One region of the Duganella sp. HH101 genome, then DNA from elsewhere that is predicted to be linked to it. Evidence: predicted binding sites of a transcription regulator. Region 1 holds the regulator's gene; each other region holds the start of a gene.
The links. Region 1 encodes sigma-54, which starts transcription at its own class of promoters, with help from an activator protein. Its sites were predicted from a motif close to TGGCANGNAANCTGCTTT; they were not measured.
Positions count from the first base shown of each region.

Region 1 (3,700 bases):
CAGCCCAGATAACGCTCGTCGCCGGTGACGCCGCCCACCGCCGTCACCGCCAGTCCTTCCCAGTAGTAATGGTTGTTGCGCGTGCCCTTGTGCGCGTCGGAGTGCGCCATGGTGGCGTCGGCCAGCGTCTTGAACCAGCTTTCAATGGCTTGCTGCTGCGCCGCGCCGGCGGCCGGTTTGACGCGGGCATAGCTGAGCGCCATGCCGCCCAGGGTCCACTTGCGCACATACCACGCCTGCTCGCTGGACAGTTTGCCCAACAAGGCCTTTTGACCAGCCCAACTCTCCAGCCAGCCCAGCGCGCAGGCGGCGTTGCCCAGGCTGGCGTTTTTCGCCACGTCGGCCAGGAAGTCGTCGATGGGCTTGGTGTTGGCGATATTGCGTGCCCGCAGCACCGGATCGATGACAGAGTGATGCGCATCCGAGTAATAGCTGTTGGCGTCGATATCGATCACGGCCGGCGGCGGCGCGGTGCACGCCAGCGCGGCCGGGGCGGCCAGCGCCAGCAGCCAGGCTGTAAATAGTTTAGTTCGTTTCATGCCACTCCCATCAGAAGACATTTGGAAAACGTTTACTCTAAACTATCCGGGCGCAAAAAAGGGCGCCTCTGCGCCCTTAGTTTGATGGTGCCGGGGCCGTTGTTATAGGGCGGCGGCAGCGGGTTCGTAGCTATCCGGGAGATGCTTGATCGCATCGTGGCCGTGCTCTTGGACCTTGGCTTTGTACTTCATGACCTGCCGATCCAGCTTGTCGATCAAGGTATCGATGGCGGCGTACAGGTCTTGCGACAGGCTTTCCACGTAGACGGTTTTGCCCGACAGACGCAGGTTGATTTCAGCCTTCTGGCGTTTCTCTTTCTCTTTAAGGTTATCTACAGTCAGGATGACAGCAATATCAATCACTTGATCAAAGTGGCGGGTGACGCGCTCAAGCTTGTTCTGCACATATTCACGGATGGCCGAGGTCACTTCGAGATGATGTCCACTGATGGTGAGATTCATACACACTCCTAGAGATAATGTCGCTTCTTACGGTTAGTGCGTAGCCCATTACTGCCGGGCGCGCAGGAACCAGAATAACTACAAAGACTTGCGGAGACTGACTGGCGGGATTTTCAACGCTTCGCGATATTTGGCAACAGTTCGTCGCGCAATCACCATGCCTTGTTCTCCCAGCATGTCCGCAATCTTACTGTCGGATAAAGGATTTTTCGGGTCTTCTGCTCCTGTCAATTGCACGATGAGTGCGCGTATCGCCGTCGAACTTGCTTCCCCCCCCGCTTCGGTGGCGACATGGCTACCAAAGAAATATTTCAACTCAAACATGCCATGCGGGGTCAGCATATATTTTTGAGTTGTTACACGAGAAATAGTGCTCTCGTGTAGACCCAGTGTATCAGCAATTTCGCGAAGCACAAGGGGGCGCATGGCGACCGCGCCGTGCGAGAAAAAGTTCTTTTGTCTTTCTACTATCGCCTGGGCGACGCGCAGTATCGTGTCGAAACGCTGGCGCATATTCTTGATCAGCCACTTGGCTTCCTGCAGCTGCGCGCCCATGGCGCCCTCGCCTTTTCCCTGCTTGAGCAGGTTGGCGTACATGGCGTTGACGCGCAGGCGCGGCATGACGTCGTTGTTCAGGCTGACCTGCCAGCCGGTGCGCGATTTCTTGACGATCACGTCCGGCACCACGTAGTCCGACACGTCCGACGCGAAGGCCGAACCCGGATGCGGATTGCACTGGCGGATGACGGTTTGCGCCTCGCGCAAATCCTCGTCGTCGCACAGCAGCGCCTTCTTGAGCTTGTTGAAATCGCGCTGCGCAAACCAGGTCAGGTGGTTTTCCACGATGGCCAGCGCCATGCGCCGCGTCACCATCGGTATGCCCGGCAGGCGCTTGATCTGCAGCGCCAGGCACTCGGACGCGTTGCGCGCGCCCACGCCCATCGGATCGAAGCTTTGCAGCAGCGACAGCGCGGTGCGCAGTTCGTCGAGGTCGATCTCCAGCTCTTCCGGCAAGCGCGCCAGGATTTCCTCCAGCGGTTCTTCGAGGTAGCCGTTTTCGTCCAGCGCGTCGATGATCAGCTCGACCAGCGCGCGGTCGCGCATCTCCAGCACCGTCACCCGCATCTGCTCCATCAGGTGCTCGCGCAGCGTGCAGTGGCTGGCCTCCAGCTGCGGACGCGAGTCCTCGTCGTCGGGCGCCTTGCTGCGGCCGGCGTCGCTCCAGTCGACATCGGCGTCGCTGCTGGTGCTCTCGGTGTCGGCGGCCGGGCCGTCGTAGTTGTCGGCGTCGGCGGCCGGCGCTTCCTGGGCGTTGGGCGGGCCTTCCGGCGGCGCATCGCCGACCGGGGCTTGCTGGCTGATGGCGCCGTCCGACAGCAGCCGCAGCGAGCGGTCCAGCGGGTCGTCGAGGCGCTCCAGCAGCGGATTATCGGTCAGCAGCTGTTCCAGTTCCTGGTGCAGCTCCAGCGTCGACAGTTGCAGCAGCCGTATCGACTGCTGCAATTGCGGTGTCAGCGCGAGGTGCTGCGACGTGCGCAGTTGCAAAGACTGTTTCATGGGTTTTACATGCGGAAGTGTTCACCCAGATACACGCGACGCACCGATTCGTTGGCGATGATGTCGTCTGGCCGGCCTGAAGCCAATACCGTGCCCTGGTTGATGATATATGCGCGGTCGCAGATGCCCAGCGTCTCGCGCACATTGTGATCGGTAATGAGGACGCCGATGCCGCGTTCCTTGAGGAAGCGCACGATGCGCTGGATCTCAATCACGGCGATCGGGTCGACCCCGGCGAATGGTTCGTCGAGCAGCACGAAGCGCGGGTTGGTCGCCAGCGCGCGCGCGATCTCCACGCGGCGGCGTTCGCCGCCCGACAGCGACAGCGCCTGGTTTTCGCGCAGCTTTTCGATCTGCAAATCGGCCAGCAGGGTATTGAGCCGTTCATCAATGGCAGCCTTGGATAAAGGCTTGCCGTCCACTTTCTGGATTTCGAGGACGGCGCGGATATTTTCTTCCACCGTCAGCTTGCGGAACACCGACGCTTCCTGCGGCAGGTAGGACAAGCCGAGCGAGGCGCGGCGGTGGATCGGCAGCGAGGAGATGTCGGTGCCGCTGATATCGATGCTGCCGGCGTCCGACGGCACCAGGCCGACGATCATGTAGAACGAGGTGGTCTTGCCGGCGCCGTTGGGGCCGAGCAGACCCACCACTTCGCCGCATTCCACTTGCAGGGACACGTCGTGCACGACCTGGCGCTTGCCGTAGGTCTTTTGCAGGCCGCGCACGATCAGGGTGCTACCGCAGGATGCTTCCATGCTTACTTCTCCGTCGCAGGCGGGGTCGACGCGGCTGGCGCGGGCGCCGGGCGGATCACCGGCTGGATCACCATGGTGCCGCGGCCGGCGCCCGGCTTGCTCTCGCCGGTGACGCTGTTCTTCACCGCGAACTGTTCCTTGCGGCTGTCGTAGGAAATGAATTCGCCGTCGACCTCGTCGCTGAGGCGGCCGCCCTCCAGGCGGCGGATCTTGGCTTTCGAGAACAGTTTGACCAGGTCGGTCTTGTTGCTGTATTCGATGCGTTCGGCTTCGCCTTCGACCCACTGGTCGCCGGCGCCGTCGCGCTTCTGGCGGAAGGTGGCCGGCGTGCCCGGCGTGCTGGTCAGCACGACGAAGTCATAACCCTCAGGGTCGGTGGTCATC
Region 1 is NZ_LRON01000018.1:84,278-87,977, reverse strand. Features, by position in the region: gene DUGA2_RS24185 (alginate lyase family protein) at 1-539, opposite strand, end outside; gene hpf (ribosome hibernation-promoting factor, HPF/YfiA family) at 642-1,001, opposite strand; gene DUGA2_RS24175 (RNA polymerase factor sigma-54) at 1,080-2,558, opposite strand; gene lptB (LPS export ABC transporter ATP-binding protein) at 2,564-3,316, opposite strand; gene lptA (lipopolysaccharide transport periplasmic protein LptA) at 3,319-3,700, opposite strand, start outside.

Region 2 (3,700 bases), on a different contig from region 1:
TGCTGTCGGCGGTGCCGTTCACGCCGGTGACGGGCAGCCGCCTGCTGGCGCGCACGCAGGAAGACCGCCAGCTGCTGGCGCGCGCGGCGCTGCAGGTGGCGCGGCAGCTGGGCACCTCGTCGCTGCACATCCTCTTCCCCGACGAGCAGGACAAGCAGGCGCTGGCCAAGGCCGGCTTCATGCTGCGCGAGGGCGTGCAGTTCCATTGGGAGAATGCCGGCTATGCGGATTTCGAAGCCTTCCTGTCCAGCATGAAGATGGAGAAGCGCAAGAAGATCCGCCAGGACCGGCGGCGCGTGCTCGATGCCGGCATCGCCTTCGAGCACCTGGCGGGCGCGCAGATCGGCGCCGGGGTGCTGGAATTTTTCTACAGCTGCTACGTGTCGACCTACCACGCGCATTATTCGACACCGTATCTGTCGCTGGAGTTTTTCGAGCGCTTGCTGCGCGAGACGCCGGACAGCATGATGATGGTGCTGGCCAAGCGCGGCGACGCGCCGGTGGCGGCCGCGCTGAACCTGGTGGGCGGCGGCATCATGTACGGGCGCTACTGGGGTACGCAGGAATTCGTCTCGGGCCTGCACTTCGAAACCTGCTATGTGCAGTCTATCGATTACTGCATTCGGCACGGCCTGGCGCGCTTTGAAGGCGGCGCGCAAGGCGTGCACAAGATGTCGCGCGGACTGGTGCCGACGCCGACCTGGTCGGCCCACTGGGTGGCCGACCCGCGCTTTGCCGACGCCATCGCCGACTTCCTGCAACAGGAAACGGCAGCCATGGACGAATACATCGATGAGCTCGGTGAGCGCACCCCGTTCAAGGCACAGCTGCCCTAGCGTACCTGCTTACGCTGCGTTGCGGCGGCGGCGCGCGGCGGCGCCCATCACGGCCAGGCCGGCGAGCAGCATGCCGTAGGTTTCCGGTTCGGGCACGGCAGTCACGTTCAGGTCGGTCAATACCACGCCGCCCGAGCCGCCCAGCTGGCCAGGGCAATTGGCCGAATTGCACGGATCGAACACGATGCGGCCCACGTTCACTGCGGGAATCGACAACGTGAACCACTGATTGCCGGCATTGGTGCCGAACGTCGGCGAGTACCAGGTGCCCAGCAGCGCATTGCTGCCGAAGGCGTAAGCGGTGATGCCGAAGGCGTCCGGATCGCCGGCGCCGTCGCCGGCACGGATCGAGATGTTGCTGACCGCATGCGCGAAAGTGAACGTGATGTCGCTGTCGCCGCCACCGCCGGCAAACAGGCCGCCGCCATACGCATCCGTGTACGCCAGGCTGCCTGCCTCGGAAGTCATGGTCAGGTCGCCGAAGGTCGCATTCTCGTAGTTGTGACCGTCGGTCATGAAGGTGCTGAAATCGTAGTTGGTGGCGGCGGCGCCTGCGCTCCAGCCCAAACCAAGGCACAGTCCGGCGGCGGCCAGCAAACGAGTCATTGATGTCGTCATAAAATTCCCCATTAAATTAATTGTAAAAAATACAAATTTAATAGTACGTGGTTATTATTTTTACATCAAGCAATATGTAACAAATTGGCATAAAACCGCAACAAAGCGGGCGGCGGCATGGAAACGCCCAAACGGTTAGAATGGTAGCGTTAACTATTATCTTCCCGGGGATGAAACCAGTTTGCTTCACAGCAATTTCAATCGGGCCTATACTCTGTGCCCCTTGGAGGGTTTTATCAGGAACGTGGCAAGCAAAGCATGAATGCAGATTTTATAAGACAGCGTGAACGGTTCAAGACCGCCACGATGAAGCGGATCGACGTCAGCGATGAATCCTACAGCAACGTGACCGAGCTTCTGGCGCCTATCGCCAAGCCCTTCCACGTGCGCAAGGGAGAATACCTGCAACGTGCCGGCGTGCCGGCCACCCAGGTGCACTGGATCAGCGGCGGCGTGGTGCGCAGCGGCTTCTTCAACCGCGACGGCCTCGAAGTGACGCTGCGTTTCTACCGCGAGGGCGAATCGGCCACCACGCTGACCGACCTGATCGCCGGCGAGAACGGGCAAGCGGCGGTGCAGTTCCTGGTGGCGGAAACGCCTATCCATGGTTTCACCCTCGATTGGAAACGTTCCTGCGAACTGCGCGCGCAGCACGAGGTGATGCAGCACTACCATCTGAACATCGCCATGCACGGCCTGCAGACGCTGGCGCAGCGCGCCTACACCAATGGCGAGACCTCGGCCCACGAGCGGCTGGCGGCCTTCCGCGAAGAGTATCCGGGGCTGGAGGCGCGCATCTCGCAGCGTGCCATCGCATCCTACCTGGGCATCACGCCGCAATACATGTCGCGCCTGCGGCGCGAGGCGGAAGCGGCCAGCGGCGCACCGCGCGGTTGATAAAAAAAAGCCCCTTGCGGGGCTTCTTTACTGGTCGCGTGAGTTACGCAATACCGTTTTCTTTTTTGTAAGCGGCAACGCCGCTCAGGATCTCTTCCTTGGCTTCGTCCGGACCGTACCAGCCGTCGATCTTGACCCATTTGCCTTTTTCCAGGTCTTTGTAGTGCTCGAAGAAGTGCTGGATCTGGCGCAGACGCAGTTCGTTCAGGTCTTCCGGCTTCTGCCAGTGGCTGTAGATCGACAGTACTTTGTCGACCGGCACGGCCAGCACTTTGGCGTCTTCACCGGCTTCGTCGGTCATCTTCAGCACGCCGACAGGACGGCAGCGCACTACCACGCCCGGGATCAGCGGGAACGGGGTGATGACCAGCACATCGACCGGGTCGCCGTCTGCGGACAGGGTGTTCGGCACGTAGCCGTAGTTGCATGGGTAGTGCATGGCGGTGCCCATGAAACGATCGACGAAGATCGCGCCCGATTCCTTGTCTACTTCATACTTGATCGGATCGGCGTTCATCGGGATTTCGATGATGACGTTGAAATCGTTCGGCAGATCGCGGCCGGAAGATACTTTATTCAAGCTCATGGGGGTTTCCTCGTAAGTGCTGACAAATGTTTAACCGCGTAATTATAGCGAACTACAGCCCGCTTGTGCAGCGCAGCAGCGCCGTGACGTGGCCGAACGCCGGTTTCACGACAATCTTGTTACTCCCCGCTGCGCTGCCGAAGGCATAAAGTCGTCCTGCGGCGCCTATCCCTGGCGCCTCCAAAGGAGACTGCAATGACCAGTACTATCAGCAAAATCAGTCGCAAGGCGCAGACCGCCGGAACCTTGAGCCACGCCGTCGTATCCCCCGCCCAGTGGCTGCAACAACGCCAGGCCTTGCTGGCGCGCGAGAAGGAACTGATGCGCCTGCACGACCAGGTCGCCCGCGAACGCCGGGCGCTGCCGTGGGTGCGCGTGGAAAAAAACTACGTGTTCGACACGCCGTCAGGCCGGCGCACGCTGGCCGATCTGTTCGAAGGCCGCAGCCAACTGGTGGTGCAACACTTCATGTTCACGCCCGGCGCCGGGCAGGGATGCGCCCACTGTTCCTACATGGCCGACCATACCGACGGCGCCCTCGCCCACTTGGCGCAGCGCGACGTGACCTTCGTCGCCATCTCGCGCGCGGCACTGGACGACATCGAGCGCTTCCGCCACCGCATGGGCTGGCGCTTCAACTGGGTATCGTCGGGTGATGGCGATTTCAACTACGACTTCCGCGTCAGCTTCCGGCCCGAAGAGCTGGCCAGCGGCGCAGTCGACTACAACTACCAGCGCCAGTCCCTGAAAAATCCCGACATGC
Region 2 is NZ_LRON01000006.1:314,798-318,497, forward strand. Features, by position in the region: gene DUGA2_RS12690 (GNAT family N-acetyltransferase) at 1-836, shown strand, start outside; gene DUGA2_RS12695 (PEP-CTERM sorting domain-containing protein) at 846-1,454, opposite strand; gene DUGA2_RS12700 (Crp/Fnr family transcriptional regulator) at 1,761-2,351, shown strand; gene ppa (inorganic diphosphatase) at 2,395-2,937, opposite strand; gene DUGA2_RS12710 (thioredoxin family protein) at 3,133-3,700, shown strand, end outside.
Region 2: a site for sigma-54 is predicted at 1,716-1,733, ahead of DUGA2_RS12695 (PEP-CTERM sorting domain-containing protein). Genes of this name have one in related genera too.

Region 3 (3,700 bases), on a different contig from region 1:
ATGACTTTGCCGTTGAAGCCATAGACCTTTTGCTCGCCGCCCAGCTTCACCAGTTCCACCGTGCGCTGCTGGCCCGGCTCGAAACGCACGGCGGTGCCGGCGGCGATATTCAGGCGCATGCCGTAAGCCTTCCAGCGCTCGAACTTGAGCTCCGTATTGACTTCGAAAAAATGGAAATGCGATCCGACCTGCACCGGCCGGTCGCCCTGGTTCGTCACCACGACAGTCGCGGTGGCGCGGCCTTCATTGAGGCCGATCTCGCCCTCTTCGAGCAGATATTCACCTGGGATCATGATGACCTCCTTTAGGGGATGGGGTTGTGGACGGTAACAAGCTTGCTGCCGTCGGGGAAAGTGGCTTCGACCTGGATGTCCGGGATCATCTCCGGTATGCCTTCCATCACATCGGCGCGGCTCAGGATGCGGGTGCCGTCGGACATCAGCTGCGCCACGGTCTTGCCGTCGCGCGCGCCTTCCATGATGGCGCAGGTGATCAGCGCCACCGCTTCCGGATAGTTCAGCTTCAGGCCGCGCGCGAGGCGGCGCTCCGCCACGATGCCGGCGGTGAAGATCAGCAGCTTGTCTTTTTCTCTTGGTGTCAGGTCCATGGTGGTTCTCAGGTTTGCCAGATGCGCGGCGTGACGGCCGCGCGGCCCAGCAGGTGCGGGCGCAAACGGCGCCATACAATCAGCATCAGGCGGCGCGCGGTTTCGCTGTCGTCGCCCAGGTGGCGTGCGACCAGCACGCCCTTGGTGTGGGTGATGCCGAACAGGTGGTCGCCGTCGGCGGCAATATCGGCGCGGATGTCGGCCAGCAGCGCGGCCAGCACGGCGGCCGCCGGCGGCTTGCCGGCGGCGACCAGCGTGGCGCAGACGCTCTTGCCGTCCAGCGCCAGCGGGCTGTCCAGCCGTCCGCCCAGCATCGCGCCCTGCTCCCACCAGATCAACTTGCCGTCGCGGCGGATGCTGCTGCGCTGGGTCACGGTGCCGGTGTTGAAGCTTTCGCCGGAACCGCGCCGGCCCATGCAGAGAATTTCGCAGCCCAGATAAGTGGCGCCGGCGGCCAGTTCGACGTGCTGCTCCAGCACCACGTTAGCGGTATCAAAAAAGATCGTTTCCTGCGGCAGCCATTCGAGTGCGGCGTCCGCGCCCACGTTCAGGCGCACGCACTGGCGCGATACCTTGCCATTGGCCTTGTACCACTTGGCCGCGCCGGGCGTGGCGATGAAAGCGTGCGCGCGCGGGCCGACGCCGACCGCTATCGACAGCTGGTCGCCGCCGACCACGCCGCCGGGCGGATGGACGACGATGGCGTGACACACCTTGGGGTCTTCGGGATACAGCGCCTTCTGCACGCGCAGCGGGCCGTAGTGGCGATTGTCGAACAGCCGCGTGGTGCCGGCGTCGTCGGCAAAGCCCAGGGTGAGGCTGGCCTGCCAGGCGCTGTGGCCGGCGGCGAGTTCTCTGGATGCGGTGGTATCGGGCATGACGAACGTAATGCAATCGTCGTGCCAGCGGAATCATGGACTACAGACGGCGTAAGGACATTTTTCGCACCAAAGCGAGCGTTTCGCACCACGGCGGTGCAGCCAGGCCTGCGGCCGGGTTTTACTTTTGTCTATTTTGATTGTAAAATAAGCACCGCTTTTTATCCCCGTTTAAGGACCACCATGCGATTCACCTCTTTTGCAGCCGCCGTGACGGTTGCCCTGGCACTGGCTCCGGCCGCACAGGCCGGCACCTTCGGCTCCAATCTGATCGCTAACGGCAATGCCGAAAACGGCGTCGCCGGCTGGAACGCCACGCCGCAGTTCGAAGTCGTCCAGTACGGCGCCGCCGGCGGCTTCCCCTTCCCGGCCGATCCAGGCCCGGCCGACCGTGGCACCTATTTCTTCGGCGGCGGCTACGCGGCGCTGTCGACCGCCAGCCAGACCATCGACCTGTCGTCGCTGGCGGCGGCGATCAACACCGGCGCCTCGCGCTACGACCTGTCGGCCTGGCTGGGCGGCTACGAGTCGCAGAACGACAACGCCAAGCTGACCGCGACCTTCTACGGCGCCGGCGGCGTAGCGCTGTCCAGCGCCAGCGTGGGCCCGGTCTCCAACTCGGACCGCGGCAACCACACCGGCCTGCTGCTGCGCGACGCCCAGGGCTATATCCCGGTCGGCACGCTCAACGTCGGCATCACGCTGGACCTGACCCGCAACGCCGGATCCTACAACGACGGCTATGCGGACAACCTGTCCTTCGCCGTGGCCGCCGCACCGGTGCCGGAAGCCGATGCCTACGCCATGCTGCTGGGCGGCCTGGCCCTGCTGGGCGTGGTCGCCAAGCGCAAGCAGCGCGAAGCCCAAGCCTAAGACTTCAGCTTGATCCTTGCGCCGTAATCAATAGTACTTTGCGCCGCGCGGCCTTTTTGCGCGCGGCGTTCATCCCCATACTGTTTGCTTATCGATTTGATTAAGTGAGAACAGTATGAAAATATTCGTCACCGGCGCAGCAGGCTTCATCGGCGGTTCCATCGCAGCGGGACTGGTGCGCGCAGGCCATCAGGTCACGGGCCTGGTGCGCAAGCCGGAACAGCTGGCAGAGCTGGCCAGCATCGGCGTGGCCGGCGTGGTCGGCACCTTGAACGATCGCGACCTGCTGATCGCCCAAGCGCAGGCGGCCGACGCCGTCATCAACGCCGCCAGCAGCGACAACCGCGCAGCCGTCGAAGCCTTCATCGACGCCCTGGCCGGCTCCGGCAAGGTATTCCTGCACACCAGCGGTTCCAGCATCGTCGGCGACGCCTCCGGCGGCGAAGGCACCGACCGCATCTACCTCGAAGACCAACTCCCCGCCCCCACCGCCGACAAGGCCGCGCGCGTCGCCATCGACGACCTGGTGCTGGCCGCCGCCGGCCGTGGCGTGCGCTCGGCGGTACTGTGCAATACGCTGATCTACGGCCACGGCGCGCTGCCGCGCGACAGCGTGCAGCTGCCACGCCTGCTCAAGCAGGCGCGCAAGAGCGGCATCGTGCGCCATGTGGGGCGCGGCTTGAACATCTGGTCCAACGTCCACATCGACGACGTGGTCGACCTGTACCTGCTGGCGTTGGAAAAAACCGAAGCGGGAGCGTTCTACTTCGTCGAAAGCGGCGAGGCCTCGTTCCGCGACATGAGCGCGGCCATCGCCCACGCGCTGAAACTGGGCGAGCCGCAGGACTGGCCGCTGGAGCAGGCCAGGGAAGAATGGGGCCATGAAATGGCCTCGTACGGACTGGGCTCCAACAGCCGCGTGCGCGGTGAGCGCGCACGCCAGCAGCTGGGCTGGGCGCCGCATCGCCCGCCAGTGCTGGACTGGATCGCGGGCGACATGCTGCGCGCCTGAGGCTTGCTACGGGGCCGGCGCTGCGGCTGGCGCCGGCACGCCGGGAACGGCGGCGCTCTTGCCGTTAAAGGTGACTTTGCCGTTTTTGAGTTCGAACGTCGAACGAAGTTCGCCTTTGTCGACCAGAACAAAGCCCTCGTTGACCAGCTTGCCGAGCACCACGGCGGCCATATTTTTAGCCGCCGTTTCGACCTGCTCGGCCGCATTGGGCGCCGACGCATCCACCTGCCTGATCGCCACCGCGCGCGATACATCGTTCACCATCGCCACCGGTACGCGCACGTCGAGGCGCGCGATAATCTTGTTGGCAAACTCCGTCGGCGACGTCAG
Region 3 is NZ_LRON01000025.1:85,240-88,939, reverse strand. Features, by position in the region: gene DUGA2_RS27895 (urease subunit beta) at 1-293, opposite strand, end outside; gene DUGA2_RS27890 (urease subunit gamma) at 305-607, opposite strand; gene DUGA2_RS27885 (urease accessory protein UreD) at 616-1,485, opposite strand; gene DUGA2_RS27880 (PEP-CTERM sorting domain-containing protein) at 1,669-2,358, shown strand; gene DUGA2_RS27875 (NAD-dependent epimerase/dehydratase family protein) at 2,474-3,370, shown strand; gene DUGA2_RS27870 (DUF945 family protein) at 3,377-3,700, opposite strand, start outside.
Region 3: a site for sigma-54 is predicted at 1,495-1,512, ahead of DUGA2_RS27885 (urease accessory protein UreD). Genes of this name have one in related genera too.